3 regions of the Saccharothrix mutabilis subsp. mutabilis genome follow, and region 2 is predicted to be linked to each of the others. Evidence: riboswitches for the same ligand, from Rfam matches in the RefSeq annotation. Region 2 holds a riboswitch; each other region holds the start of a gene.
What was found. A riboswitch is a leader RNA that binds a small molecule or an ion and turns the genes downstream of it on or off. The one in region 2 is predicted to bind S-adenosylmethionine.

Region 1 (9,598 bases), on a different contig from region 2:
GCCGGACTTCCCGTACACGCAGCTGAAGGCCGACGGCCGGGTCGTCGGCGGGATCTTCGGGATGGCGGCCGACATCCCGGCGGAGATCCCGCCGCACTGGATGACCTACTTCGCGGTGACCAACCTGGAGCGGGCGGTCGACCGGGCGCGCGAGCTGGGCGGCATCCCGGTGGGCGACGTGGCGGAGTCCCGGTTCGGCCGGTACACCACCGTCGGCGACCCGATGGGCGCGACGTTCAAGGTCATCCAACCGCCGCCTTCCACCCCAGACTGACCACCAGCGCCACCACCACGGTCAGGAACACGCGCCGGACGAACGCCGACCCGCGCCGCACGGCGAGCCGCGCCCCGAACACCGCGCCGGCGACGTTGCACACGGCCAGCACCAGCCCGAGTCCCCACAGGACCTTCCCCGCGGGGATGAAGTAGAGCAACGCGCCCAGGTTGGTCGCGACGTTGACGATCTTCGCCGTGGCCGAGGCCCGCAAGAACGCGAACCCCACCACGCCCACCAGCAGGAACACCAGGAACGCGCCGGTGCCCGGCCCCGCGAGCCCGTCGTAGAACCCGATCACCGCACCGCCGAGCGCCATGACCCCGATCTGCGCGACCCGCTTGAACCGGGGCGTCTCGGCGACACCCAGCTCGGGCTTGCGCCACGTGTAGAGCCCGACCCCGACCAGGGCGACCAGCACCACACCGTTCAGCACCCCCGGCGCCAACGCCCCGGCGAACGCCGCACCCCCGACCGCGCCGCTGAACGCCGCGAGCGCCATCGGCAGGGCCGACCACCAGTCGATGGTCGTCCGCCGCGCGTAGGTGGTGACGGCCGACGCAGTGCCCACGACCGCCGCGACCTTGTTCGTGGCCAACGCGTACAACGGCTGCCCGCCGGGCGCGATGAGCAACAACGCGGGCAACTGGATCAACCCGCCGCCGCCCACCACGGCGTCCACGGCCCCCGCAAGCGCAGCCGCCAGGCAGAGGAACAGCAACCCGGCGAGGCTGATCTCCCCGAACCCCGGCCAGTCGAGTGCGCTCATCACCCGATCAGCTTAACGAGACGCGCGTACTGTTTTGCTGGCCCCGTGGCCACCCCCACACCCGACCGCCCTGGTCGGGAGCCCGCGACAGGACCCTGTTAACCTGGTCAGCCGTACCGCGCGGCATTCCGCTGTGGAGGAAGACCGCCCCCGCGAGGGGGTGGAGCCGATGAGAAGCGCGGTGCGACTCCGAACTCGAAGGAAAAGGTGGCTTTCGCGTGGCGAACATCAAGTCCCAGATGAAGCGGATCAAGACGAACGAGAAGGCGCGCCTGCGCAACAAGGCCGTCAAGTCGTCCCTCAAGACCGCGATCCGCAAGTTCCGTGAGGCCGCCGAGGCAGGCGACAAGGACAAGGCCATCGCCTTGGCCCGCGAGGCCTCCCGCAAGCTCGACAAGGCCGTCACCAAGGGCGTGATCCACGCCAACCAGGCCGCGAACAAGAAGTCGGCCCTGGCGAAGCGCGCCAACCAGATCTGACGGCACCCGGCCACCCGGCCGCGAGCCTCCCGAAGCGCCGCTCCCACACGTTGGGGGCGGCGCTTCGCTGTACCGGCCCCAACACCGCCCGCCGCCCGCCGCCGGCCGGTGCCGCCGCTCGCGCCGCCCGCCGACCGCCGACCGCCAGCCCGCGATCAGCCCGCCACCTGCCAACGGCCCGCATCACCGCCAGCCGCCGGCCGCCGCCGCTCGCTCGCCAGCTCGCCAGCCCGCCAGCCCGCCAGCCCGCCAGCCCCAGCGTCCCTTCTGTCCGCAGCTCCGCTCCCCTCGCGGGTCAGCGGCGGCCGTGGGCGGCGACGATCTTCAGCACGGCTCGTTCCAGGGCGTAGCCCGAGTCGGCCGCCACACCCTTCACGTCGGCGTTCAGGTCGGCCACCGCCGACATCGCGGCGGCCAGCCCGTCACCGTCCCAGCCGCGCGCCTGCCCCTGCGCCTTCTTCACCTTCCACGGCGGCATGCCCAGCTCACCCGCCAGCTTGAACGGGTCGCCCCGGCCCACCGCCGACACCCGCGCGATGGTGCGCACCGCGTCCGCCAGCGCGTCGGCGACCAGCACGTGCGGCACACCGAGGTGGATCGCCCACCGCAGCGCCTCCAGCGCCCCGGCCCGGTCGCCCATGACCGCCTTCTCCGCCACCGCGAACCCGGTCACCTCGGCCCGACCCCGGTGGTAGCGGTGGACGGCGTCCGCGTCCACCTTGCCGCCGGTGTCCGCGACGAGCTGCGACGCCGCCGCCGCCAGCTCGCGCAGGTCCGAACCGACCGCCTCGATGAGCGCGCCGACGGCCTCCGGGTCGGCCTTGCCGCCCGCCGAGCGGATCTCGTTGCGGACGAACGCCTCGCGGTCGGCGGCCTTGGTGATCTTGGGGCACTCGATCACCTCGGCCCCGGCCTTGCGCAAAGCCGTAGGTAGTTCCTTCGCCACTTTGCTGCGTCCGCCGCCGGTGTGGACGACCACCAGCGTCACCCCGTCCGCGGGTGACTTCGCGTAGGCCAGGACCGCGTCCGCGATCTCCTTGCCGGCGTCCTGCGCGCTCTCCAAGGCGATCACGCGGCCCTCCGCGAACAGCGACGGGCTCACCAGTTCCGCCAGCTCAGGAGGGGTGAGGTCGGTCACCTTCACGCGGGTCAGGTCGGCCTGCGGATCGACTCGGCGGGCGGCGGCCAGCGCGCTGCGGACAGCACGCTCGACCAGCAACTCCTCCTCGCCGACCACCAGTTGCACGGGGGCGGGAGTGACTGCGGCGGCGCTCACGGACCCGATCCTCCCACGCCGCCGCGGCCGTCCGGATGGTGGACGGATCTGGCTGAAGGTCGGGACGGTGTCGTAGGTTGAGGGCACAACTGAATACCGCTCATCCAGAGGGGCAGAGGGATCGGCCCGAAGAAGCCCCGGCAACCCGTCGTTGCGGTGCCTTGCGCGCTGCCGACCACGGTGCCAATTCCGACCCGCCAAGCGGGAAAGATGAGGAGAAACCTCGCGATGACTGCTGTCAGTGTGCCCTCGACCGCCACCTCCTTCGACCTCGGCCCGGCTCGCGCCCTGTCGTGTCGCGAGTGCGGCCACGAGACCCCGCTCGCCCCGGAATACGCCTGTCTGGAGTGTTTCGGGCCGCTGGAAGTCGCCTACGACTTCGGCCGCGTCCGCCGCGAGGACATCGAGGCGGGCCCCCGGTCGATCTGGCGCTACCGCGGCCTGCTGCCCGTCCCGTCGAACGTCGAGTCGCACCCCAACACCAACCCCGGCCACACCCGCCTCGTCGAGGCCGACAACCTCGCCAAGGCGCTGGGTGTCCGCAAGGTCTGGGTGAAGGACGACACCGGCAACCCCACCCACTCGTTCAAGGACCGCGTCGTCGGCGTCGCCCTGGCGGCGGCCCGCGAGCTGGGCTTCAAGGTCCTCGCCTGCCCCTCCACCGGCAACCTCGCGAACGCCGTCGCCGCCGCGGCGGCCCGGGCGGGCTGGCAGTCGGTCGTGCTGGTCCCCTCCTCCCTGGAGCGCGCCAAGATCCTCATGACCGCCGTCTACGACGGCAACCTGATCACCGTCGACGGCAACTACGACGACGTGAACCGCCTCGCGCAGGAACTCGCCGCCGAACACGAGGACTGGGCGTTCGTCAACGTGAACGTCCGGCCCTACTACGCCGAGGGCTCGAAGACCCTCGGCTACGAGGTCGCCGAGCAGCTCGGCTGGCGCCTGCCCGACCAGGTCGTCGTCCCGATCGCCTCCGGCTCCCAGCTCACCAAGGTCGACAAGGCCTTCCGCGAGCTCGGCGAACTGGACCTCGTCGAAGCCACCCCGTACAAGGTGTTCGGCGCGCAGGCCACCGGCTGCTCCCCCGTGTCCGCGGCGTTCAAGGCCGGCCACGACGTGGTCTCCCCCGTCCGCCCGGACACCATCGCCCGCTCCCTGGCGATCGGCGCCCCCGCCGACGGCCCGTACGTGCTCGACGCGGTCCGCCGCACCGGCGGCGCGATCGAGGACGTCACCGACGAAGAGGTCGTCGAGGGCATCCGCCTGCTGGCCCGCACCGAGGGCATCTTCGCGGAGACCGCCGGCGGCGTGACCGTGGCGACCGCGAAGAAGCTCATCGAGACCGGTCAGCTCGACCCCGACGCCGAGACCGTGCTGCTGATCACCGGCGACGGCCTCAAGACCCTGGACGCCCTCGGCGACCGCGTGGGACCGCGCGCGAACGTCCCGCCGTCGGCCGAAGCCGTCATCAACGCCCTGAAGGACTGACCGGGGCACCGCGGCGGGACCGCGTCGGGCTTGCGCGCCCACGCCTGGCCGAACGGCCTGGGCGCGCAAGCCACCGGCGGGCACCGCCGCCCCGGGCACGGCCCGACCGTCACAAGGTGAGGCGGGACGTGCGCAGCCACCCGCTGCGCGGGAACGAGGACAGCTCCGGCATCACGTGCGGCCCGACCTCGTCGAGGTCCGCCCGCCACGCCGTGAGCCACTGCGGCCACGGCGCCGCCGACTTGTGCCCGTTGTAGCGGTTGGCCCGCCAGTTCTCCGGCAGGATCGTCAGGTCGTCGTCGAACAGGGCGTCCGCGATCCGCTGGTAGGCGTCCTCGGGCGACTTCACCTCCGTGGTCGGGACCACCCTGGTGACCTTCGCCCTGGCGACGATGGCACGCCCGTCCTTGCCGGCCCCGACGTCGTCGCAGATGTAGAAGGTGAAGTCGGGCCCCAGCTCGTCGCGCGGCCAGGGATGGGCCACGTACCCGGGCTGCCACAGCGCCCACCCCACCTCGCGCGGCGACCAGCCGGTGTGCAGGCGGATCCAACTGTCGTTGTCGTTGTTCATGGTTCTCCCCTTCAGGTGTTGTCGATCGGGTCGCCGCGGCGGGCGACCCGCGGCCCGTCCGGGCCGGGCAGGACGGCGGTGTCACCGTCCCGGTCGGTGCGCAGGACCAGGGCGCCCCGGCGGGTGAGCGCCTCGACCAGCACGCCGCTGGGGTGGCCGTAGCGGTTGCCCGCGCCGACGCTGACCAGCGCGACCTTCGGCCGCACCGCCGCGAGGAACGCCGGAGACGAGTACCGCGACCCGTGGTGCGGCACCTTGAGCACGTCGGCCCGCAGGTCGACCGGCGCGTCGAGCAGCGCGGCCTGGCCCGCGAGTTCGACGTCCCCGGTCAGCAGCACCCGGCCGGCCGGCGTCGAGGCGCGCAGGACCAGCGAGGCGTCGTTGACCGCCGTGTTCTCCTCCCCTCTCGGGACCGCCCGCGGCCCCAGCACGTCCAGGTCCAGCCCCGGCCAGCTCAGCCGCTGCCCGACGCCCAGCTCCACCACGCGGACGCCCGCGGCCCCCGCCTGTTCCCGCACCTCCCTCCACGCCCAGCCCGGATTGCGCGACGGACCCACCGCCACCGCGCCCACACCCCGCTCCGCCAGCACCGCCGCCAACCCGCCGATGTGGTCGGCATGCAGGTGGCTGAGCACCACCAAGGGCACTTGCCGCACGCCCAGCCGCCGCAGGCACCCCAGCACCGGCCCCGGGTCGGGCCCGGTGTCCACCAGCACCGCCCGCCCGGCCTCGGCCGTGGCCAGGACGACCGCGTCGCCCTGCCCCACGTCGCACGCGACCACCGCCCAGCCGGGCACCGGCCACCGCGGCGCGAGCACCCCCACGGGGGCCAGCACCGCGACCAGCCCGACCCCGACCGCCGCGAGCAGCACCCGCACCCGGCGCAGCCGCAGCAGCACGTAGCCGACGAGCACCGCCCCGGCCAGCGCGGCACCACCCGCCCAGCCCCGCGGCCACGCGACCGCCGACCCCGGCACCGCCGCCGCGTGCCGGCCGACCGCCACCAGCCAGCCCGCCGCCGGACCGGCCACCTCCACCACCAGCCGCGCCGGCCCGTCGTGCACCTGGGCGAGCCCGGCGGCCAGGACGCCGAGCACCGTCACCGGCGCGACGACCGGCGCGACCAGCAGGTTCGCCGGCACGGCCACCAGGCTCACCTCACCGGCGAACCCGGCGATCAGCGGAGCCGTGGCGGCGTGCGCCGCCGCGGGCACCGCCAGCGCCTCGGCCAGCCCGACCGGCACGCCCCGGTCGCGCAGCCACCCGGCCCACGGCGGCGCCAGCAGGACCAGCGCCGCCGTGGCGACGACCGACAGGCCGAAGCCCACGTCGACCGCCAAGCCGGGGTCGTGGAGCACGAGCACCACCACGGACGCGGCGAGGGCGGGCAACGCCGACCGCTCCCGCCCGAGCACCAGGGCGAGCAACGCCACCGCACCCATCACCGCCGCCCGCAGCACGCTCGGCTCCGGACCCGCGAGCACCACGAACCCGACCAGCGCGACCGCCGCCCCGGCCGCACACCCGCGTGGCCCGACGGGGAACAGCCGCAGCAGCAACAGCACCGCGCCGCACAAGATCGCCAGGTTCGCCCCGCTGACCGCGAGCAGGTGCGCCAACCCGGCCGTGCGGAACTCCTCCACCACCCTGGGCGACAACCGCGAGGTGTCGCCGACGACCAGGGCGGGCAGCAGCCCCGCCGGTTCCGGGTCGAGCGCGCGGCTCGCGGCCCGCAGGCCCGCTCGCAGCGCCTCCGCCCCGCGCTGCCACACCGGTGCGGGCGTGACCTCGCGCGGCGGACCCCGGACCCGCAGCAGGGCGACGGTCGGCTCACCGGGCCGCGCCGGCGCCAACGAGCCACGTGCCAGAACGCTCTGCCCGGGCAGGAGCGCCCCCCACGTCGCCGCCGGCGCCAGCACGACCACCCGGCCGCCGTCGTTGAGCGTCGCCTGGGCTCGGACCAGGTCGACCCCGCCCTGCCGCGAGCCGAACCCGCTGGTGCGCAGGCCGTGCGGCCGGTCGTCCAGCACGAGCCGGAGGGTGGTGGGCCCTCCGTGCTCCGCCGCCGACCGGAGCGGGTGGTGGGCCGACGCGTGCGCCTGGACACCGATCCAGCACGCCGCCACCGGCCCGGCCACCACGACCGCCACCGCCGCGGGCCGCACCCCGCGGAGGACCAGGCCACCGATCACGCCGGCCACGAGACCGATGACCACGGCCCACCACCAGGCCCACAGGAGACCTGTCAGGGCCGCCGCCCACACGACCAGCGCCGCGGGAACCAGGTGGGCGCGAGGGCTCACGGCCCGCCGCGCCGTTCAGGACCGTGATCGACGGTCTTGGGACGGTGGTCGGCGCGTCGATCGGACGGACGCCCGACGACGGTGTGGCTCAAGGACATGACTGCCTCCCTGGTGTTCGACGAGTGGGTGGGACCGCGGCGTGGGGTGGAACCGCGAGGACCCGGGGAACTGCGGCGCGGGAACGCGGACTTGGACCGGCGGCGTGGCTCGCGGGGTTGGACCGCGGGTGTTGGGGTGAGACCGCCGGGTGAGTGGGTCAGAGGCGGACGAGGTCACCGAGCTTGGCGAGCTTCGCGTCGCCGATGCCCTCGATCTCGCCGAGTTGGTCGATGGAGGTGAACGGGCCGCGTTTCAAGCGCCGCTCGACGATGCGCTGCGCTGTCACGGGCCCCACGCCGGGCAGTTGGTCGAGTTCCTCCTTCGTCGCGGTGTTGAGGTTGACGGGTTCGGTGGCGGGATCGGACCGCTGGGACGGGACGCCGACGGCGATCTGCTCCCCGTCGGCGACCTTGCGCGCGAGGTTGAGGCCCTGGAGGTCGGTGCCGGGGTGCGCACCGCCCGCCGCCTGCACGGCGTCGGCCACCCGCGCGCCGCTGGGGACGGTGACCAGACCGGGCCTGGGCACCGCGCCCACCACGTTGACCACGACCTCCTCGGGCAGGGTCGTGACCTCCGCGGCGGCCATGGGCAGCGGCGGCGGCGCCTCCGGCTCGGGCCGCTGCCACCACAGGCTCAACGCGACCGCCAGGAGCACGCCCAGCGCCATGCCGACGAAGACGACCCGCCGACGCGGCACCGAGCCCACCGGCAACCGGCGCAGGAGAGCGCGCAGCCCTCCCGGCGGGTCGACGCCCGCGGACGAGGTGAAGACGACCAGCGGCTCCTCGCGAGCCCGGTGCCTGCCCTGGCTCTTCGCGATCAGGGCCTGGAGTCGTGCGGCCGAGGTTTCGGATCGGTTCTCGAACATGCGGTCGACGCTAGGCCGGGTGGCGCAAGGCCCGCGACCGCCGGATCCGGATCTGTGGACAACTCCGGGCCTGTGGACAACTCGGCCTACTCGTAGCCGCCCGGCAGCACCACGACACCCAGCACACCCGGCCCGGTGTGCGCGCCGATCACCGCTCCGACCTCGGAGATCAGGCACCCGGTCGAGCCCGGCACCCGCTCGTCCAGCAAGGTCGCCAACTCGGCGGCGCGCTCGGGCGCGGCCAGGTGGTGCACCGCCAGCCCCACCGGTCCCGTGCCGGCCGCAGCCGCCGCCAGGTCGACCAGCCGCCCGATCGCCCGGCCCATCGTGCGCACCTTCTCCAACGGCACGATGCGCCCGTCGTCCACGTGCAGCAGGGGCTTGACGGCGAGCGCCGTGCCCACGAGCGCCGCCGCGGCCCCGATCCGGCCGCCCCGCCGCAGGTGGTCCAGGGTCTCGACGCAGAAGAACATCTTCATCCGCTTCGCCGCGCCGGCGGCAGCCGCCTCGACGCGCGCGGGGTCGGCACCGGCGGCGCAGGCGGCGAGCACCGCGAACCCCAGGCCCATGCCGGTCGCCCGCGAGTCCACCACGCGGATCCGCCCCGGATCGACCTCCTCGGCCGCCAGCCGCGCCGCCTCCCACGTCCCGGACAGCTCGCGGGACAGGTGCACCGACACGATCCCGTCCGCGCCGCCCGCCAGCACGTCCCGGTACACGTCGGCCAGCTCGCCCGGCGTCGGCCGGGACGTCGTCACCCGCCGGTGCTCCCCCAGGGCCGTGGCCAGCTCCTCCGGGCCGAAGTCCACCCCGTCCAGCACGCTGCGCCCGTCCACCGCCACGTGCAGCGGGACGACGCGGATGCCGTGCCGCTCCGCGAACCCTTCCGGCAGGTAAGCCGTGGAGTCGGTGACGATCGTGATGGACACGAGTGCCGAGACTACGGCTCCGCCGTGCCCGAGTGGCTGACCGCCACGGACCTGATGAGGTCGGCCATGGCCGCGCCGACCAGCGCGTGCCCTTCCCAACCCCAGTGCATGCCGTCCGGGTTGCCGCGCCGTGACCGGACGTGGTCGCCCACGAGCGAGGGCACGTCCAGCAGCGGCACGCCGGCACTCTCGGCCCACGACCGCACCGCGCGTTCCGCGGCGGGACGGCCGGTGTGCACGTTCGCGTAGGCCGGAGAACGGTGCACGGACGGTGTCATGCCGACCGCCCTGATACCCGGCTGCAACGCGTGCACCGACCGCACGCACGAGTCCAGGTAGCGGACGGTCAGGTGCGGCGGCAACGCGACCGGATACCCGCCGAGCAGCCGTGACAGGTGGGGTTGCAGCGTCCGGTAGGCGGACCGCGCGTGCCGGCGGAGCCCGTCGGGACGCAGATAGCGCAGCCCTTGCCGCAAGAAGGTCGGCAAAGGCGACGGCAACGTGTCCATGTGCCCCACGGCGAGCACAAGGACGTCCGT
Region 2 (9,598 bases):
GCCTCGGCGGCCTCGATCCGGTACCGGGGCTTGGACGTCCGGGCGGGCGCGCCGCGGCGCAGCCACGCCAGCTCCTTGCGCGCGAGGTTGCGGCGCTTCTCCTCCACGGCGTCGGCCAGCCGGGCGCGCTCGGCGCGGGCGAAGATCCAGTCCGCGTAGCCGCCCTCGTACTGCTCGACCCGGCCGCCCACGACCTCCCAGGTCCGGGTGCACACGGTGTCCAGGAACCACCGGTCGTGGGTCACGACCACCAGCGCCGTGCGGCGGGCCAGCAGGTGGTCGGCCAGCCAGCGGACGCCCTCGACGTCGAGGTGGTTGGTCGGCTCGTCCAGCACCACCAGGTCCAGCTCGCGCACCAGCGCCGCGGCCAGCGCCACCCGCCGCCGCTCGCCGCCGGACATGGTCCCCACGACCGAGTCCAGCCCCAGCGCGGTGATGCCCAGGCCGTCCAGGATGTTGCGCACGCGGGTGTCGGCCGCCCACTCGTGCTCGGCGTCGAACCCCAGCGGGTCGATCACGGCGTTGCGGACGGTGGAGTCCGGCGGCAGCTCGGTGCGCTGCGTGACGACCGCCATCCGGACGTCGCGCTGCCGGCTGACCCGCCCGTCATCGGGTTCGGCGACGCCGGCGAGCACCTCCAGCAGCGTGGTCTTGCCACCACCGTTGAGCCCGACGACGCCGATCCGGTCGCCCGCACCCACGCCCAGCGACACCGAGTCCAGCAGCGGACGCACACCGAACGACTTGGAGACGGTCTCCAAGTTGACCAAGTTGGCCATCAACACAACCTTCAGCTAGTTACGCGTGGACTTCGGGCGGCGTCGGCCGCGGGGTCTCCTCCGCCCCGACGACCCGCGCCCCGGGCACCGGCCCCTGCGCGACCCGCACCGTCCGGCACACGCCCGCCCCGGCCAGCTCGGCCGCCACGCGGACCGCCGAGTCGCCGTCCGTGCACAGGAACGCGCACGTCGGACCCGAGCCGGACACCATGCCCGCCAACGCGCCCGCGTTGACCCCGGCGCGCAGCGTGCGGCGCAGGTTGGGGCGCAGGGACACGGCGGCGGCCTGGAGGTCGTTGCCCAGCAGCAGCGCGAGCTGCCGCGGGTCGCCGGACGCCAGGCCCTCCAGCACGGCCTCCGCCGGACCCACCCGCGGCGGGTCGCCGTCGGCGCGCAACCGGTCCAGCTCGCCGAACACCTCGGGCGTGGACAGGCCGCGCCGGTCGAAGGCCAGCACCCAGTGGAACGTGTGCCGCGCGAGCACGGGGACGATCTGGTCGCCCCGGTCGGTGCCCAGCGCGGTGCCGCCGTAGAGGGCGAACGGGACGTCCGCGCCGATCTTCGCGGCCAGGCCCGCCAGCTCGTCGCGCCCGATCTCCAGCCGCCACAGGGCGGCCAGGCCGACCAGGGTGGCGGCGGCGTCGGCGCTGCCGCCCGCCATGCCGCCCGCGACCGGGATGGACTTGCGGATCACCACCCGGACCTTGGGGTCGTCCACGTCGCGCCCGACGTGGGCGGCGAGCGCGCGCACGGCCCGCCAGGCCAGGTTGGACGGACCGGTGGGCACGGCGTCCGCGCCCTCCCCGCGCACCTCGACCCCGGGGTCGTCGGCGACCGCGACCGTCACCTCGTCGGTCAGGGACAGCGCCTGGAAGATCGTGACCAGGTCGTGGTAGCCGTCCGCGCGCGTCTCCCCGACGGCCAGGTGCAGGTTGACCTTGGCCGGGACGCGGACGGTGACCGGTGGCGGAACGACGGCGAGCACATAAAGAGCCTACGGGTTGTGCCCAAGAATCGGCCGCGTGCCGTTCACCGCCTCGCCCGGCACCGCTCGTCCCCCCGGTGCCGCACGAACCGTGACGCCCCCCGGGCCTCCGGTGCCCCACGCACTGCGCGCCCCCGGCCGGAGCCGAGGGCGCGCAGGCACCAGGAACGGGTCAGACCGCGAGGACCGACCCGGAGAAGGTCTGCTTGATGTAGTCCTTGACCTGCGGGGACTGCAACAGCGCCAGCAGGTCCTTGATCCGCTTGTCGTCCTTCAGCTCGGCGCGGGCGACCAGGCCGTTGGCGTTGGGGTTGCCTTCGGCCTTCTCCAGCGCGAGGGCGTCGTTGGACGGCTTGAGGCCGGCGTCGATCGCGTAGTTGCCGTTCACGACGGAGGCGTCGGTGTCCTCCAGCGACCGAGGCAGCTGGGCCGCCTCCAGCTCCACGAACTCCAGGTTCTTGGGGTTCTCGGCGATGTCGCGGACGGTCGCGGTCTTCTCCGCGCCCGGCTTGATCTTGATCAGGCCGTTGTCCTGGAGGAGCCGCAGGCCGCGGGCCTCGTTGGTGGCGTCGTTGGCGACGGCCACCTTGGCGCCGTCGGGAAGGTCGGAGAGCTTCTTGTGCTTCTTGGAGTAGACGCCGAGCGGCTCGATGTGGACGGGGCCGATCCACTCCAGCTGCGCGCCGCTCTCGGACTTGAAGGTGTCCAGGTAGGGCACGGTCTGGAAGTAGTTGGCGTCCAGCGAGCCGTCGACCAGCGCGGTGTTCGGCTGGACGTAGTCGGTGAACTCGACGACCTCGATCTTGAGGCCCTTGTCCTTGGCCAGGTTGTCCGCGACGTACCGCAGCACCTGGGCGTGCGGGACGGGACTGACGCCCACCTTGAGCGCCGCATCCGGATCCGAAGCGGCACCGCCGGTCTGACCGCTCCCGCAGCCGACCGCGGTCAGCAGCACGGCGACGAGGGCGGCACTGATACGCCTACGCATGGGAAATTTTTCCTTCAGTCAACTAAAAATTTCAGTCGGGTGGTGGGTTGGACGATGACGGGCAGGCACGGCGTACGCAGCGCGCACGACGGGCGGGGACGGGCGGGCCGGACGCGACGGGCGCGACCGGCGGGACGGGCGGGACGGGCACGACGGGCACGGCGCACACGACGGCGTGACGGGCACGACGGCGGCCGGTTCCGACGCGGGTCGGAGCTGGGGCTTGCGGTTGACGCGGGCTGGGACTTGCGGCTCGGGCTGGGACTTGCGTGCCGACTCTCGGCCGGGGCGGGCGCTCCGACTCGGTTGGCTCAAGGGTTCGGGCTCGCGAGCCGGGGCCTGGTCGCCCAAGCTCTCGAACCGGTTCCGGCGCGCGCCGAAGCCGAGGAGGCTCAGCGCGTACCGGGGTCAGACGGTCGAAGCCTGGAGTCAGACAGTCGAGGCCCGGGGTCAGACAGTCGAAGCCTGGAGTCAGACGGTCGGGGCTCGGGGTCAGACGGTCGAGGCGTGGCGGCGGCGGTCCACTGCTCGGGACACCCGGTTCGAGATCAGCTGGATCAGCGTCGCGATGACCGCCAGCACCGCCACGGTCGTCCACAGGTACCGGTCGTCGAAGCGCTGGTAGCCCATCCGCACGGCCACGTCGCCGAGACCTCCACCGCCGACCACGCCCGCCAGTGCGGAGTAGCCGAGGATGGCGATCGCGGTGACGCCGACGGCGTTGATCATCGCCGGCAGCGACTCGCGCATCAGGACCGAGCGGACGATCTTGACCGTGGACGCCCCCGTGGTGACCGCGGCCTCCACCACCGAGAAGTGCACTTCCGCCAGGACGTTCTGCACCAGCCGGCCGACGAACGGGATCGCGCCCACCGCGAGCGGCACGATCGCCGCCGTCGGTCCGATGGTGTTGCCCAACAGCAAGCGGGTGAACGACATCAGCAGGATCAGCAGGACCAGGAACGGCATCGACCGCCCCAGGTCCACCACGAAGCCGAGCAGGTTGTGCACCACCGGCCTCGGCCGCAACCCGCCGGGAGCGGTGAGTTGCAGCCAGATGCCGACGGGAATGCCGAGCAGCACAGCGATCAGGGTGGAGACGGCCACCATGTAGAGGGTCTGGCCGGTGGCGACCAGGACGCCGTCGAACACAGTGGGCCAGGGTGTTGCAGACCTCACGCAGCTACTCCCTGCGGACCGGTCAGGGTCCGCCGCACTGCCCCACCCGCGTCCGCGATGAATTCGAGCGCCGAGTCGGCGCGTTCTCCGTTCAGGCCGACGCGGAACCGCGCGACCGGGGTTTCGCCGAGCCGGGTCAGGCCGCCGCCCAGCAGGTTCAGGTCGACCCCGAACCGCGAGGTGGCCTCCGGCAGCAGCGCGCCGACCGCGGCGAAGCCGACCAGCACCACGTCCGCGACGCGGTCGTAGGCCTTCTCGGCGGCCGGGTTCTGGTCGACGGCGGGCAGCAGCGACGAGGCCGTGCGGGAACCGGCGTCGGCGACCAGGTCGAGCACCTTGCCGTGCTCCACCACGCGGCCGTCCTCCAGCACCGCGACGTCGTCGCAGATCTTGCGGACCACGCCCATGTCGTGGGTGACCACGAGGACCGTCACGCCCAGCTCGGCGCGCGCCCGGTCCAGCACGGTCAGCACGGAACCGGTGGTCTCGGGGTCCAGGGCGGAGGTCGGTTCGTCGGCCAGCAGCACCGACGGGCTGGCGGCGAGGGCGCGCGCCACGGCGATGCGCTGGCGCTGCCCGCCGGACAGCTGGTCGGGGTACGAGCCGGCCTTGTCGGTGAGGCCGACCAGGTCGAGCAGCTCGGCGACGCGGGTGCGGCGCTGGGGGCCGGGGACGCCGGCGGACTCCAGCGGCAGCGCCACGTTGCCCGCGGCGGTGCGCTGGCGCAGCAGCGAATCCCCTTGCGGCACGACGCCGATCTGGCGACGGGCGTTGCGCAGGGCGGTGCCGCCCAAGGACACCAGGTCGGTGCCGTCGACGCGGATCGCGCCGCTGTCGGGGCGCTCCAGGAGCGCGACGCACCGGGCCAGCGTGGACTTGCCCGCGCCGCTGGGGCCGACGACGCCGAGGACGGTGCCCGCGGCGACGTCCAGGTTCACGCCGTCCAGTGCGCGAACCTGTCCGGTACTCCCGGGGAAGGTCTTGGTGAGGTTCTCGACAGTGATCACGTTTTCGCTCCACGACTGCACGCGGCAGCGCACGCTCGTGGCGTGCGCGTCCGGGGACTCAGCTCAGGTAGATGCCCCGCGCGGTGAGGCGCGTAGGGCGGCGAGGACTTGAGAAGGCGCCTAGGCTTCTAGTAGCTGCGACAGCCCGATACCGTGCGGCGGCCGTGGTCGACGACTCGCCGTCGAGTGAGCATTCGCATCCTGGGCACGTGATCCTCCATCGATCCTGGCTGAAGCACCTGCCCCATGGGGGGTGGTTGCTGCGGCGTCGTGGAGCCAGGTCTCTCGGCCGCTCGGGATGGCAGCACGAGTACACCCGACGGACCTGCCCGAACGCAAGCCTGGACGCGGATCGTTCGTCAAATCACACTTTCGGCCGAAAGATCACCGGCTAGATCGATGAGGCGGCTTCGGCTATCCGGACGAATTCTCCGACGTCCAGTTGTTCGCCCCGCGCGCCCGGGTCCACGCCCGCGCTGAGCAGCAGCTGCTCGGCTTTGGCGGCGGACCCGGCCCAGCCGGCGAGCGCTCCGCGCAACACCTTGCGCCGCTGCGCGAAAGCCGCGTCCACCAAGGAGAACAGCGTCTTCTGGTCCACTGTGGACAGCGGCGCGTGGCGCTCGAACGCGACCAGCGCGGAGTCCACGTTCGGCACCGGCCAGAACACCTGGCGCGACACCGGCCCGGCGCGGCGGGCGTCGGCGTACCAGGCGAGCTTGACGCTCGGGACGCCGTAGACCTTGCTGCCGGGACCCGCCGCCATGCGGTCGGCGACCTCCGCCTGGACCATCACCAGTCCGGTGCGCAGCGTCGGCAGTTCGGCCAACAGGTGCAGCACCACGGGCACGGCCACGTTGTACGGGAGGTTCGCCACCAGGGCGGTGGGCTCTTCGGGGAACCGATCGGCTGTGACCCGCATCGCGTCGGCCTCGATCACCGTGAGCCGCGAGGCCAACTCGGGAGCGCGCTCGGCTGCCGTCTGCGGGAGCCGCCGGGCCAGGACCGGGTCGATCTCGACGGCCACCGTGGCGCGACACGAGGGCAGCAGCGCCAGTGTCAGGGAGCCCAGGCCGGGACCGACTTCCAACACGACGTCGTCGGGTCGGAGATCCGCCGAAGCGACGATCTTGCGGACGGTGTTGGGGTCGTGGACGAAGTTCTGCCCCAGCTTCTTGGTGGGGCGGATGTCCAGCTCGGCGGCCAGCCGTCGAACGTCAGCCGGGCCGAGGAGCGCACTCCCCGGCCCGGCTGACGATGAAGCGTCACTCACAGGTGAAACCTACGGCAGGCCCAGCTTCTGCTGGCAGTGGGGCCAGGCGGAGTAGCCGCCGCGGGCGTCGCGGAGCTTGGTCGCGATGGCGATCTGCTGCTCGCGGGTGGCCTGGTGGGGGTACTCGGCGTACTGCTGGCCGCCGTACGCGTCCCACGTGCCCTTGTTGAACTGGAGGCCGCCGTAGTAGCCGTTGCCGGTGTTGATGGCCCAGTTGCCGGTCGCCTCGCAGTAGGCCAGCCGGTCCCAGATCTCGCCGTCGGGCGGGAGCTTGGTGCCGACCTTGACCTTCTTCGGCTTGGCTTCCTTGACGACCTTCGCGCCCAGCTTCTCGCGGTTGGTCTCCTGGCCGTTCTTGATCGTCACGCGGTAGGTGACGATCTGCTCGCCGGCCTCACCCGGGTCGAGGACCTCTTTCTGGCCCTTCATCATCGAGTCGTCCGGGACCTCCTCGACGGGCGGCGCGATGGCCTCCGTCGCGTTGATCACCGACACGCCCGTGCGGGAGATGTGGACCTCCGCGCCGTTGGTGATGCGCAGGTCGGCCGCGGTCTCCAGCTTGTCGTCCGGGCCCAGCGTGAGGTTGTGGGCCTTGAGCAGCTCGTCCACCGTCACGGCGGTGGTCTGGAGCTGCTGCGGCTGGTTGCCGCCGTCGTACAGCGTGATCGTCTTGAGGCTCTTGACCTCCAGCGACAGGCCGGACAGCGGGACGTCCATGCCGCGGTCGTGGGAGAGCCACGCGCCCTCGTCGTTGACCTTGAGCTGGTCCAGGGCCTCGTCGACGGTGACCGAGCGGACCCAACCCTCGCGCTGCTCGCCGTCGACGGTGAGCTTGACCAGGCGACCGCGGTCCAGCGAGATCTTGCCGCCGTCGGAGACCTTCGCCTGGGGGGACGGGCTGAGCGCGTCGTGCTCGCCGATCGTGATGCCCTCGTCGGCGAGGATCTCGCCGACCGTGGACTCGTAGGTGTGGACGGTCTTCGTCTCACCGTCGACGTCGACGGTGACGGCCTTGTCCATCGCGATGGCGGTGGCGCCGCCGCCGGAGATGCCCACCAGGACGGTGGCGACGGCGGCCTTGAGGAAGCGGCGCTTCCACTTCCCGGCGGCTTCGACCAGGGCGGCGGGCGGTGCGTCCGGCTTCTCGACAGCCAGGCCGCCGGCGACACGGTCCTGGGAGACCTCGTCCGGGATGATGATCGGGGGGAGGAGCGTCGTCTCGGCGTTGATGAGCTTGATCAGCTCGTCGACGTCGACGTTCGCGTTGGCCAGCAGTTCGTCCGCGTCGGGTCCGAGGACCTCCAGGACGTCGTCCGGCGTGATGCTGAAGACCGTGGTCTCCCAGTCGGACCAGTCCGGCTCGGGTCTGTCCAGGACATCGACGCTGGTCGATTTCACGGGCGTAAACCAGTCGGTGTCCTCGTTGAACGAGTTCACGGGGTTCCATACCTCCTGAAGGCGCGAAGCCGTGCTCCGCGCACGTTCGGTGTCGGCGGTCAGCTAGTGATCTCCGGCAACTCCCGTGCGTGTCGACTTCTCGCTTCTGGCTACGTAGACCCGCCCCGACTGCGGGTGCGCCCCACGGGACTTTCGAACATGGGGCACGGTCACGGGACCGTAACGGGTGCACGGGGGTTGTGCAAACACCCCGATCGGCGTTGTGAGTTCGCTCACCCCGTCAGGGGAGCAAGGTGGTCCGCCGATCGTCGTAAGCACTACTGCGACTGCACCAAGTCACTGAGCCCGAAGACCCGCTCGGCGTTTCGGGTGACAGTTGACGCTAGTTCCGCTGGTTCGAGATCACGCAGTGTCGCGATGTCGCGGAGCGTGTAGTTGGCGCAGAAGGGCTCGTTCGGGCGACCTCGGAACGGGTGCGGGGTCAGGAACGGCGCGTCGGTCTCCACCAGCAGGTGGTCCGCCGGCACCCACCGCGCCGCTTCCCGCAGGGCGTGGGCGTTCTTGAAGGTCACCGTGCCGGCGAACGACAGCACGAACCCCCGGTCCACACAGGACCGCGCGAACGCGAGGTCGCCGGAGAAGCAGTGGAAGACCACAGTGGACGGCGCGCCCTCCTCGTCCAGGACCTTGAGGATGTCGTCGTGCGCTTCGCGGTCGTGGATCATCAGCGGCTTGCCGACGCGCTTGGAAAGCTCGATGTGCCAGCGGAAAGCCTCGTGCTGGGCGGCCGGCGGGGCGTAGTCCCAGTAGTAGTCCAGGCCGGTCTCGCCGACCGCGACCACGCGCGGCCGGGCGGCCAGGCGCTCCAGTTCGGACCGGTCGGCGTCGGTGAACTCCGACGTGCGGGTCGGGTGCAGGGCGACGGCGGCGAAGACCCGGTCGTCCCACGTGGCGGCCTCGGCGGCCCACCGGGCGGACTCGACCGTGTCCGCGACGGTGATCACCCGGTCGACACCGGCGGCGTTCGCCCGGTCGAGGATCTCCCGCACCTGCTCGGGTGTTTCCGCGCCGCAGGCGTCGAGGTGGGTGTGGGCGTCGACCACCGGCACCGGAAGCGCTTCCGGGACCGGTGGCCGCTCGCCCTTGCGCGGGGTCACGAGGTGACGATCGGGGCCCACTCCGGGCCGGTCTCCGCCAGCTCCGGCGCGAGCTTGGCGAACAGCGGCGCGGGCTTGGCCAGCGGCCGGCCCACCTCGATCGGCGTGGACTCCCACTTCGCCTGCTCGGCCGCGTAGTCACCGGTGAGCACCGGGTACTTGCGGTCGGGCACGTCCAGGTCGGTGACCTCGTTGACCGACGGCTGCGCCGCCCACACGCCGGTGCCGCCCAGCGCCTCGTGCACCTTCTGCGACGAGTGCGGCAGGAACGGCGTGAGCAGCGCGTTCGCGTCCTGCACGACCTGAAGCGCGGTGTGCAGGACGGTGTCGCGGCGCGCCGGGTCGTCCTTGAGCTTCCACGGCTCCTGGTCGGACAGGTAGCGGTTGGCCGCGCCGACGACCTTCATCGCCTCGCCCACGGCCTGCTTGAACCGCGACCGCCGCAGGCTGGCGCCCACGACGTCGAAAGCGGCCCGGGACTGCTGGAGCAGCGCCTCGTCGGCGTCGGTGCGGGTGCCCGGGGTCGGGACCGCGCCGACGTTCTTGTGCGCCATCGAGATGGACCGGTTGACCAGGTTGCCCCACTCGTTGGCCAGCTCGAAGTTGGTGCGGCGGACGAACTCGTCCCAGGTGAAGTCGGTGTCCTGGTTCTCCGGGCCGGCCACGGAGATGAAGTAGCGCAGCGCGTCCGGGCCGAACTCGCGCAGGAAGTCCGTCACGTAGATGACGGTGCCGCGCGAGGTGGAGAACTTCGAGCCGCTCATGGTGAGGAACTCGCTGGAGACGACCTCGGTGGGCAGGTTCAGCTCGCCGAACACGCCCGGCTGCCCGCCCT
Region 3 (9,598 bases), on a different contig from region 2:
CGGCATCGCCTTGGAGATGCGGTCGGCCACCGCGTAGCCGGGCTGGCCGTACAGGACGCGGGCGGAGTCCTTGATGGCCGCCTTCGCCTTGATGGTGCCGAACGTGATCACCTGGGCGACCTTGTCCTGGCCCCACTTCTCGGTGACGTAGCGGATCACGTCACCGCGCCGGCGCTCGTCGAAGTCGATGTCGATGTCGGGCGGCGACACGCGGTCGGGGTTGAGGAACCGCTCGAAGATCAGGCCGTGCGCGAGCGGGTCCAGGTCGGTGATGCCCATCGCGTAGGCGATCAGCGCGCCCGCGGCGGACCCGCGGCCCGGACCGACGCGGATGCCGTTCTCCTTGGCCCAGTTGATGAAGTCCGCGACCACCAGGAAGTAGGAGGGGAACCCCATCTGGAGGATGACGCCGATCTCGAACTCGACCTGCTTCTCGTGGACCTCGTCCACGCCCTCCGGGAACCGGCGGCGCATGCCCTCCCAGACCTGCTCGCGGAAGTACTCGGCCTCGGTCTTGCCGTCCGGGATCGGGTAGCGCGGCATGAGGTTCTGGAAGGCGAACATGCCGGTGGTGTCCACCTTCTCGGCCACCAGCAGGGTGTTGCGGCACCCCTCCTGCCAGGCGTCGGAGGAGTCGATCGCGCGCATCTCGGCGGGGGACTTCAGGTAGTAGCCCGAGCCGTCGAACTTGAACCGGGTCGGGTCCTGGAGGGTCTTGCCGGTCTGCACGCACAGCAGCGCGTCGTGGGCCTCGCGGTCCTCGGCGTAGGTGTAGTGGCTGTCGTTGGTGACGACGAACGGGATGGCCAGCTTCTTCGAGATCTCCAGCAGGCCGCCGCGGACCCGGCTCTCGATCTCGATGCCGTGGTCCATCAGCTCGACGAAGAAGTTCTCGGCGCCGTAGATGTCGCGCCACTTGGCGGCGGCCTCCAGCGCTTCCTTCTCGTGGCCCAGCCGCAGCCGGGTCTGCACCTCGCCGGACGGGCAGCCGGTGGTCGCCATCAGGCCGGCCGAGTGCTCGGCGACCAGCTCGGCGTCCATGCGCGGCCACTTGCCCAGCTGGCCCTCGGTGGAGGCGCGGCTGGACAGCTTCATCAGGTTGTGCAGGCCCTCGTTGTTCCGGGCCCAGATCGTCTGGTGCGTGTAAGCGCCGCTGGCGGAGACGTCGTCGGCCTTCTGCCCGGGGTCGCCCCACAGGACGCGCTTCTTGTTGAACCGGGAGTCGGGCGCCATGTAGGCCTCGATCCCGACCACGGGCTTGATGCCGGCCGCCGTCGCCTGCTTGAAGAAGTCGTAGGCGCCGTACATGTTGCCGTGGTCGGTGATGGCGGCGGCGGTCATGCCGAGGCGCTCGCACTCGGCGAACATGTCCTTCAGCTTCGCCGCGCCGTCGAGCATCGAGTACTCGGTGTGCACGTGGAGGTGCACAAACGAGTCCGCCACCATGCCTCCTCGAAGATCGAAACTGCCCGGTGGGAAGGCACGGGCAAGACTGCCTCCGACCCTACATCTCGCGCGCCGGCCGGACACGGCCCGGGACCCTCCGCGAACCCGATTCTCCACCCGCCGGATCGCCGGACCGCGGACCGCGCCGGGCATGTCGCGACTTCCGGCGACCGACCCGCGCGGATGGGTCGATCCGGTGATCGGCGGCGGGGCGATGGGGCGCGGATCTTGTCGGACGGGTAGCGTTCCCCGTGTGGTAGCGCCGGATCCCGTCGACGCCCGTCTCCTGGCCATGCTCGCCGAGATGGGGCGCGCCGCCGTGCACGAGATCGCGGCCCGGCTGGGGATGGACCCCCGGGAAGCCGCGACCAGGCTGATCACCCTGTCCGGCAGCGGCCTGCCCCTGCTCGTCGGCGTCGAGTGCGACCCCAACGGCATCCGCAAGGCCCTGGCCAACAGCGTCGCCTGGGGCAACTACAACGGCCCCGCCGGCGCGACCCGCGGCACCCCCAGCGGCCCCTACCCGCAGCCGCCCGGCACGGTCTCCGGCCCCTACCGCCAGGGCCCGCCCAGCGGCCCGTTCCCCGCCCAGTCCGGCCCGGTCCCGGTGCACTCGGGACCCGTGCCCGTGCCGGAACCCCAGAACACCTGGGGCGTGCCCGGCACGTCCGGCTGGGCCCGCGGCGAGCAGGCCCCCGCGCCCCGGTCCCGCACCGGCAAGGTCGGCAGCACCCTCGAAACCGAGGGCCTGGAAGGCGCGCGCTTCACCATCCAGCTGGTCGAGGTCGTGGACCCGGCGGACTTCCTGTTCACCGCGGCCGGCTACAAGCTCGCCGACGGCGAGCGCGCGGTCGTCGTGCACACCGAGCTGAACAACATCGGCACCGTGCCCTTCAACGCGCTGCCGGACATGTACCTGGTCCTGATGACCAACACCGGCGAGACGGTCGGCAAGGCCCCGGTCTCCCTCTCCTCCCGCCCGCCGCACAAGATCGGCGTCCAGCCCGGCGAGACCGCCGGCGGCCACACGGTCTACATCCTCCCGGAGAACACCCGCGTCACGTCGATCCGCTGGAGCTCCCGCCCGGAGACCGACCTGAACACCCTGGTCTGGGTGGTCGAGGACTAGGCGACCGCCGCCTCCCGGGTGATGCCCGCGTCACCCTTGGTGAGCACCACCCCGACGACCAGCGCCAACGTGGTGGAGCACGCCATCACGGCGATCATCGGCCCGGTGCTCGCGGACCCGCTCACCCCCACCAGCGGGGCCATCAGCCCCGCCACCACGAACCGCGTCACGCCCAGCACCGCCGACGCGCTGCCCGCCGCCTCCGCGTGCCGGGCCATGGCCAGCGTCGCCGCGTTCGGCGTCAGCACCCCCACGCTGGTCGTCACCACGAACAACGGCACCAGGAACGCCACCAGCCCACCGCCGAACAGGCCGGTCGCCACCAGCCCCAGCCCGCCGACCGCGCCCATCGCCAACCCCAGCCGCAGCAGCGCCTTCGGCACCACCCGCCCGGTCAACGCCGTGTTCAGCAGCCCGGCCACGAAGATCGCCACCGCGTTGGCCGCGAACACCAGGCTGAACCCCTGCGGCGACAACCCGAACACGCCCTGGAGCACGAACGACGCCCCGGCCACGTACCCGAACAGCGCACCCAGCGCCAACGCCGAGGCCAGGGCGTACCCGAGGAACGCCCGGTCGGCCAGCAGCGCCCCGAACACCCGCACGGTCGGCCGCCACTGGGTGGGCCGCCGCTTCTCCGGCGGCAGCGTCTCGGGCAGCGCGAAGGCCAGCACCGCGAACAGCACCACCGCGACCAGCGCCAGCACCACGAACGTCCCGCGCCACGTCATAACCCGCAGCAGCTGACCGCCCAGCACCGGGGCCAGCACCGGCCCCAACCCGTTGGTCAGCATGAGCAGCGACATGAACCGCGCCATCGCCAGACCCTCGAACCGGTCCCGCGCGATCGCCAGCGCCACCACGAACCCCGACGCCACGCTGAACCCCTGGACCAGCCGCAACGCCGCCAGCGCGCCCGCCGACGGGGCCGCCGCGCACACCAGGGACACCACCGCGTAGAGCGCGACGCCGAACAGCAGCGGCCGGCGGCGGCCCCACGAGTCCGACAGGGTGCCCACGACCAGTTGGCCGATCGACATGCCGATGATGAACGTCGCCAGCGACCACTGGACCTCCGACTGCCCCGCGCCGAACTCCTCCGCGATGGCGGGGAACGCCGGCAGGTGGGTGTCGATGGACAACGGGCCGAGCAGGCACAACGCGCCCAACAGCAGAACGAGCCTCGTCCTCATGGATCCCCCCGGTTCCACTCGGAGCTACGCAGGAGTGGAGGGACCACGCGCCGCCGAGATGCGCGTGGTCACCCGTTCCGGCGAAGCAACTTGCCGAAGAACGACCGTTTGGGTGCCTCCTCGGCCTTCTCCCGACCGCGGACGCCAGGGCCGTGGGCCTCCCGGCCGCGGACCCCAGGTCCGTGGACACCGGGGCCGTGGACACCGGGGCCGTGGACACCGGGGCCGTGAACGTCGGGGCCGGGCGGGCGGGCGTGCGGCTGGTGGCCGGCGGTCGGGGGCGGTGCGGGAGCCGGTGGGGCTCCCGGCAGGTCGCCGCCGATCACCGCCGGCGCCACGGTGAACCCGTCCGGGTCCTCCGCGCGCGGGAAACCCTGCGGCGGCGTGAGATCCGCATCGCCGTGGTGCGTGGACACCACACGTACCTCCCCCTGGTCGACGTGCCGTTGATCAGAACGTTACGCGAACGCGACCTGGTCGGGGAGGCGGTGATCGGGGGAGGTCAGCCCTCCGCGCGCAGGATCTCCAGCGCTCCGGCGAGGTCCGCCGGGTACTCGCTGGTGAACTCGACCCACTGGCCGTCCGCCGGGTGGTGGAACCCGAGCGTCCGGGCGTGCAGCCACTGCCGGGTCACGCCCAGCCGCTTGGCCAGCACCGGGTCCGCGCCGTAGGTCAGGTCGCCGACGCACGGGTGGCGCAGCGCCGAGAAGTGCACGCGGATCTGGTGGGTGCGCCCGGTCTCCAGGTGCACGTCCAGCAGCGACGCGGCCCGGAACGCCTCCACCACCTCGTAGTGGGTGATGCTGGGCTTGCCGTTGGCCATCACGGCGAACTTGTAGTCGTGCTTGGGGTGCCGGTCGATCGGCGCGTCGATGGTGCCCCGGATCGGGTCGGGGTGGCCCTGCACCAGCGCGTGGTAGAGCTTCTCGACGGTCCGCTCCTTGAACGCCGCCTTGAGCGCCGAGTACGCGTGCTCGCTCTTGGCGACGACCATCACGCCGGTGGTGCCGACGTCGAGCCGGTGCACCACGCCCTGCCGCTCGGCCGCGCCGGACGTGGCGATCCGCACACCGGCCGCCGCCAGGCCGCCGACCACGGTCGGCCCGGTCCAGCCGGGGCTGGGGTGCACGGCCACGCCCACCGGCTTGTCCACCACGATCACGTCGTCGTCCTCGTGCAGGACGATCAAGCCCTCCACGGGCACGGCCTGCACCTGCACCGGCCGCTCCGGCTCGGGCAGGGTGACCTCCAGCCACGCGCCCGCGACCAGCCGGTCGGACTTGCCCGCCGGACGCCCGTCCAGCACGACGTCCCCGGACTCGGTCAGCGCCGCGACGGCGGTCCGGGACAGGCCCAGCAGCTTCGCCAGGCCCGCGTCGACGCGCATCCCGTCCAGCCCGTCGGGGACGGGCAGCGTGCGGTAGCCGCTCATGCCTTCTTCTCCGGCGACGCGGCCGACTTCTTCTCCACGCGGGTCCCGTCGTAGTCGCGTTGCAGGATCGCCATCAGCACGATCACGGCCCCGCCGACGCAGATGGCGGAGTCGGCGACGTTGAACACCGGGAAGAACGCGCCGTAGGGCTCGACCACGGAGACGAAGTCCACGACGTGCCCGCGCAGCGGTCCCGGGCCGCGGAAGATCCGGTCGGCGAGGTTGCCCACCGCGCCGCCCAGCACCAGGCCCAGGCCGATCGCCCAGCCGACGGACCGCAGCTTGCGCGCGATCCACAGGATGAACCCGACCACGCCGCACGCGATCAGCGCGAGGATCACCGTGTAGCCCTCGGCCATGCCGAACGCCGCGCCGGAGTTGCGCAGGAAGGACAGGTAGACCAGCCCGCCGAACAGCTCGACCGGCGGCTGCCCCTCCAACTGCTGCACCGCGATGACCTTGGTCACCAGGTCCAGCGCGAAGACGACGGGGGCGATGGCGGCCAGCAACCACACCCGCTTCGGGGGCAGCGGCTTCTCGACCGGCGTCGCCGCCGCGGGCTCGGCGGGCTCGGCGTTGGACTCGGTGCTCACCGGCCCATTGTCCAGCATCGCCTCAGCGCAGGAACGGCGGGAGCGGACGCCGGTCGTCGGCCGGGGTCCAGCGGCCGTCCACGACCTCGTACTCCCAGCGCGGTCCCTCGACCACCAGCGACCGCAGGGCCGCCACCAGCCGGTCCACGTGCTCGACCGTCGTGCCCAGGCCCAGCGACGCGCGCAGCGCCCGCTGCCCCTCGGCGAGCCGGTGCACGGCGACGTGCGCGCAGAACGCCCCGTCCCGCACGCCGATCCCGTGCTCGGCGGACAGCGCGGCGGCCAGGAAACCGGCGTCCTGCCCGCGCACCACGAAGCTGACGACGCCGACCCGGTCGTGCTCGGGCCCGAACAGCGCCAGCTCGCAGGTCCCCGGCACGGTCGCGAGGCCCGCCCGCAGCCGGGCCAGCAGCTCCCGCTCGTGCGCCGCGGTCTGCTCCCAGTGCCGGCCCAGCACGTCGCAGGCCACGGCCAGGGCGTGCACGCCGACCACGTTGGGCGACCCGGCCTCGTGCCGCTCGGGCACCGCCGTCCAGGCCACGCCCAGCCGGTCGCCGCGGTCGCTGACCCGGGCCGTCGCGCCGCCGCCGACCAGGTACGGCTCGGCCGCCTGCAACCAGTCCGCGCGCCCGACCAGGACGCCCGCGCCGAAGGGCGCGTAGACCTTGTGCCCGGACAGCACGGCGTAGTCGACGTCCAGGGCCCTGAGGTCCACCGGCCGGTGCGGGGCGAGCTGGGCGGCGTCCAGGGCGATGCGGGCGCCGTGCCGCCGGGCCACGGCGGCCAGCTCGGCCACCGGCCACACCTCGCCGGTCACGTTGGACGCACCGGTCACGACGACCAGCCGAGGTCCGACCGGGGCCGCGCGCAGCGCGCGGTCCAGCTCCAGCACGGCCTCGCCCGCGCTGCCCGGCGTCCGCAGCCGCCGCACGTGCGGCCCGCGCCACGGCAGCAGGGCCGCGTGGTGCTCGGTGTCGAACAGGACCACGGCGGTCTTCCGCGGCAGGCTGCGGGCCAGCAGGTTCAGCGCGTCGGTGGTGTTGCGGGTGAACACGACGGTGTCGCCGGTCCGCGCCCCGAGGAACCGACGCACCGAGTCCCGGGCCTGCTCGTAGACCTTCGTGGAGACCTGAGAAGCGAAGCCCGCGCCCCGGTGCACGCTCGCGTACCAGGGCAGCAGCTCGTCCACCGCGTCGCGCACCTGCTCCAGGCAGGGCGCGCTGGCCGCGTGGTCGAGGTTGGCGTACTCCACGCGCTCACCGGTCACCAGCGGCACGCGCAGCGACGCGCCGACGACGCGGGGCAAAGCGGCGATCGATCCGGGGACTGCGACGGTCACGACACCCTCCGGCGGGGTCCAGGCGGACTCCGCTACCGGGAGAGGAGGCCCGCGCTTGCCCGACGCCCTCCGCGCCAGGCCAGGTCCTCATCGGGGGCACCCCACCGCGGTAGGAGGGTTGCCGGCCGGCTAGCCCGAGCTTCGCGCCGGCACTCATGACCTTGGACCCGACGTTAACCCACCGCCGACGACGCGTCGAGCCGCGTTCACATCATGGGAGACCGGTGTCGCCCTTCCACCGCGCGTACCGGCCGGCCCGGTCCACGGCGCGGATGCGCTGCTCGGTGGCGGTGCGGACGGTGTCGGTGCAGACGACCAGGAGCTGGTCGAACTCCTGGAGCCGGGTCGTGGGCAGCGGCGTGAACCCTTCGTCACCCCGCACCACCAGGCTCACCACCGCGCCCGGCGGCAGCCGCAGCTCGCTCAGGTACACGCCGTGCAGCTTGGAGCCGCGCTGGATGCGGACCTGGAGCAGCTCCGCGCCCAGCTCGTCCAGCGCGGACGAGTCGACCTGGACCTCCCGGGCCTCCCCGGACCTCTCCAGCTCCAGCCACCGCGCGAGCCACGGCAGCGTGCTGCCCTGCACCACCGTCAGCAGGACGACCAGCACGAACACCGCGTCCACCAGGTCCTGCGCGCCCGGCACGTTCTGGATCAACGGGATCAGCGCGAACACGATCGGCACCGCGCCGCGCAGCCCCGACCACGAGATGAACACCTGCTCGCGCCACGGCACCCGGAACGGCAGCGCCGCGCACAGCACCGACAGCGGCCGGGCCAGCAGCACCAGCACCCCGCCCGCCACCAGCGCGGGCACCAGCGCCTCCAGCAGCCGGCCGGGCGAGGCGTACAGGCCGAGCAGCACGAACAGCCCGATCTGGGCGATCCAGCCCAGGCCCTCGGCGAAGGACAGAGTGTCCGCGCGGTGCGGCAGGCGGGCGTTGCCCAGCACCAGCGCGGCGGTGTAGACGGCGAGGAACCCCGACGCGTGCGCGAGGTCGCCCGCGGTGTAGGCGAGCAGGCACACCGCGACCGTGGCCAGCGGGTACAGGCCGGTCGCGGGCAGCGCCGCCCGGCGCAGGCCCTCCGCGCCCAGCCAGCCCAGCGCGACGCCGATCGCCGCGCCCGCCACCAGCTCGTAGCCCATGAGCAGCGGGGCGGTCCAGGTGATCGGGTCGGGCGAGGCGAGCAGGACGACCGCGATGTAGACCGGGGCGTCGTTGATGCCCGACTCCAGCTCCAGCGCGCCGGTCAGCCGCTTGCCCACCCCGACGCCGCGCAGCACGCTGAACACCGCCGCCGCGTCGGTCGAGCTGAGCACCGCGCCCCACAGCAGGGCCGTGCGCCAGTCCAGGCCGAGCAGTTCGTGCAGGGCCAGGCCGGTGATCCCGACGCTGACGCCGACGGACACTGTGGACAGTGCGATCCCCAGGCCCAGCGCGGGTTTCACCGCCGTCCAGCGGGTGGTCAGGCCGCCCTCGGTGAGGATCAGCACGAGCGCCGCCGTGCCCAGCGAGCGGGTCAGGTCGGCGTCCTCGAACTGGATGCCGAGCACCGCCTCGCCCAGCAGCACGCCGATGCCCAGGTACAGCAGGAGCGAGGGCAGACCGAGCCGGATCGACACCCGCACCGCGATGACCGAGAGCAGCAGGACCGCGGCGCCGATGCCGAGGAAGGCCGTCACACCACCCACTCGACCTCCCTGTTCACCCGGAGGGGTCATTCTCCCCCGGCGACACCGATCTGGACTAATCGGGCGGGCGCGCAGCGTCACCAGCCGAACGCAGGTATCGCGAACCATGCGGGTGCGTGCATGTTGATGTGCGGGTCCGCCGCCCCGGTTCACACCCCCATCCCTGCGGGAGAAACCGTGAAAGCACTCCTCACCGCGCTGGTCACCGCCGGCGCGCTCGTCGGATCCGGCCTCGCGGACGCCCAGCCCGTCCGCCTCGCGGCGGCCCCGGACATCCCGGTGTCCGCCGTGCGGGCCGACCTCGACCAACTGCAGTCCATCGCCTCGGCCAACGGCGGCAACCGGGCGCACGGCCGTCCGGGCTACCTGGCCTCGGTGAACTGGGTGAAGTCCAAGTTGGACGCCGCCGGCTTCACCACCCGCGTCCAGTCGTTCAGCCGCAACGGCGCGACCGGCTACAACCTGATCGCCGACTGGCCCGGCGGCGACACCGACGACGTGCTGATGCTCGGCGGGCACCTGGACAGCGTGTCGGCCGGTCCGGGGATCAACGACAACGGCACCGGCTCGGCGTCGATCCTGGAGGTCGCGCTGGCGGTGCGCAGCAGCGGGTTCCAGCCGCGCCGGCACCTGCGGTTCGCCTGGTGGGGCGCCGAGGAGCTGGGCCTGGTCGGGTCCACCCACTACGTGAACTCACTGTCCACAACGGACCGTTCGCGGATCAAGACGTACCTGAACTTCGACATGACCGGCTCGCCCAACCCGGGGTACTT

Region 1: linked by a shared signal. The riboswitch ahead of thrC (threonine synthase) and the one ahead of ABD126_RS06145 (methionine ABC transporter ATP-binding protein) in region 2 are both predicted to bind S-adenosylmethionine.
Region 3: linked by a shared signal. The riboswitch ahead of ABD126_RS15325 (aminotransferase class V-fold PLP-dependent enzyme) and the one ahead of ABD126_RS06145 (methionine ABC transporter ATP-binding protein) in region 2 are both predicted to bind S-adenosylmethionine.

The regions. Positions count from the first base shown of each region.
Region 1 covers NZ_BAAABU010000011.1:22,658-32,255, forward strand. The annotation lists gene ABD126_RS23105 (VOC family protein) at 1-274, shown strand, start outside; gene ABD126_RS23110 (TSUP family transporter) at 243-1,043, opposite strand; gene rpsT (30S ribosomal protein S20) at 1,262-1,522, shown strand; gene holA (DNA polymerase III subunit delta) at 1,818-2,798, opposite strand; SAM riboswitch class I at 2,896-3,015, shown strand; gene thrC (threonine synthase) at 3,027-4,289, shown strand; gene ABD126_RS23130 (hypothetical protein) at 4,399-4,860, opposite strand; gene ABD126_RS23135 (DNA internalization-related competence protein ComEC/Rec2) at 4,872-7,163, opposite strand; gene ABD126_RS23140 (helix-hairpin-helix domain-containing protein) at 7,420-8,130, opposite strand; gene ABD126_RS23145 (DegV family protein) at 8,217-9,059, opposite strand; gene octT (diglucosylglycerate octanoyltransferase) at 9,071-9,598, opposite strand, start outside.
Region 2 covers NZ_BAAABU010000002.1:488,976-498,573, forward strand. The annotation lists gene ABD126_RS06125 (ABC-F family ATP-binding cassette domain-containing protein) at 1-779, opposite strand, end outside; gene ABD126_RS06130 (4-(cytidine 5'-diphospho)-2-C-methyl-D-erythritol kinase) at 799-1,764, opposite strand; gene ABD126_RS06135 (MetQ/NlpA family ABC transporter substrate-binding protein) at 1,937-2,752, opposite strand; gene ABD126_RS06140 (methionine ABC transporter permease) at 3,245-3,931, opposite strand; gene ABD126_RS06145 (methionine ABC transporter ATP-binding protein) at 3,928-4,938, opposite strand; SAM riboswitch class I at 5,153-5,243, opposite strand; gene rsmA (16S rRNA (adenine(1518)-N(6)/adenine(1519)-N(6))-dimethyltransferase RsmA) at 5,330-6,208, opposite strand; gene ABD126_RS06155 (resuscitation-promoting factor) at 6,218-7,606, opposite strand; gene ABD126_RS06160 (TatD family hydrolase) at 7,924-8,763, opposite strand; gene metG (methionine--tRNA ligase) at 8,760-9,598, opposite strand, start outside.
Region 3 covers NZ_BAAABU010000005.1:278,835-288,432, forward strand. The annotation lists gene dnaE (DNA polymerase III subunit alpha) at 1-1,446, opposite strand, end outside; gene ABD126_RS15305 (AsnC family protein) at 1,700-2,575, shown strand; gene ABD126_RS15310 (multidrug effflux MFS transporter) at 2,572-3,768, opposite strand; gene ABD126_RS15315 (RluA family pseudouridine synthase) at 4,271-5,200, opposite strand; gene lspA (signal peptidase II) at 5,197-5,811, opposite strand; gene ABD126_RS15325 (aminotransferase class V-fold PLP-dependent enzyme) at 5,816-7,132, opposite strand; SAM riboswitch class IV at 7,179-7,293, opposite strand; gene ABD126_RS15330 (potassium/proton antiporter) at 7,344-8,816, opposite strand; gene ABD126_RS15335 (M28 family metallopeptidase) at 9,003-9,598, shown strand, end outside.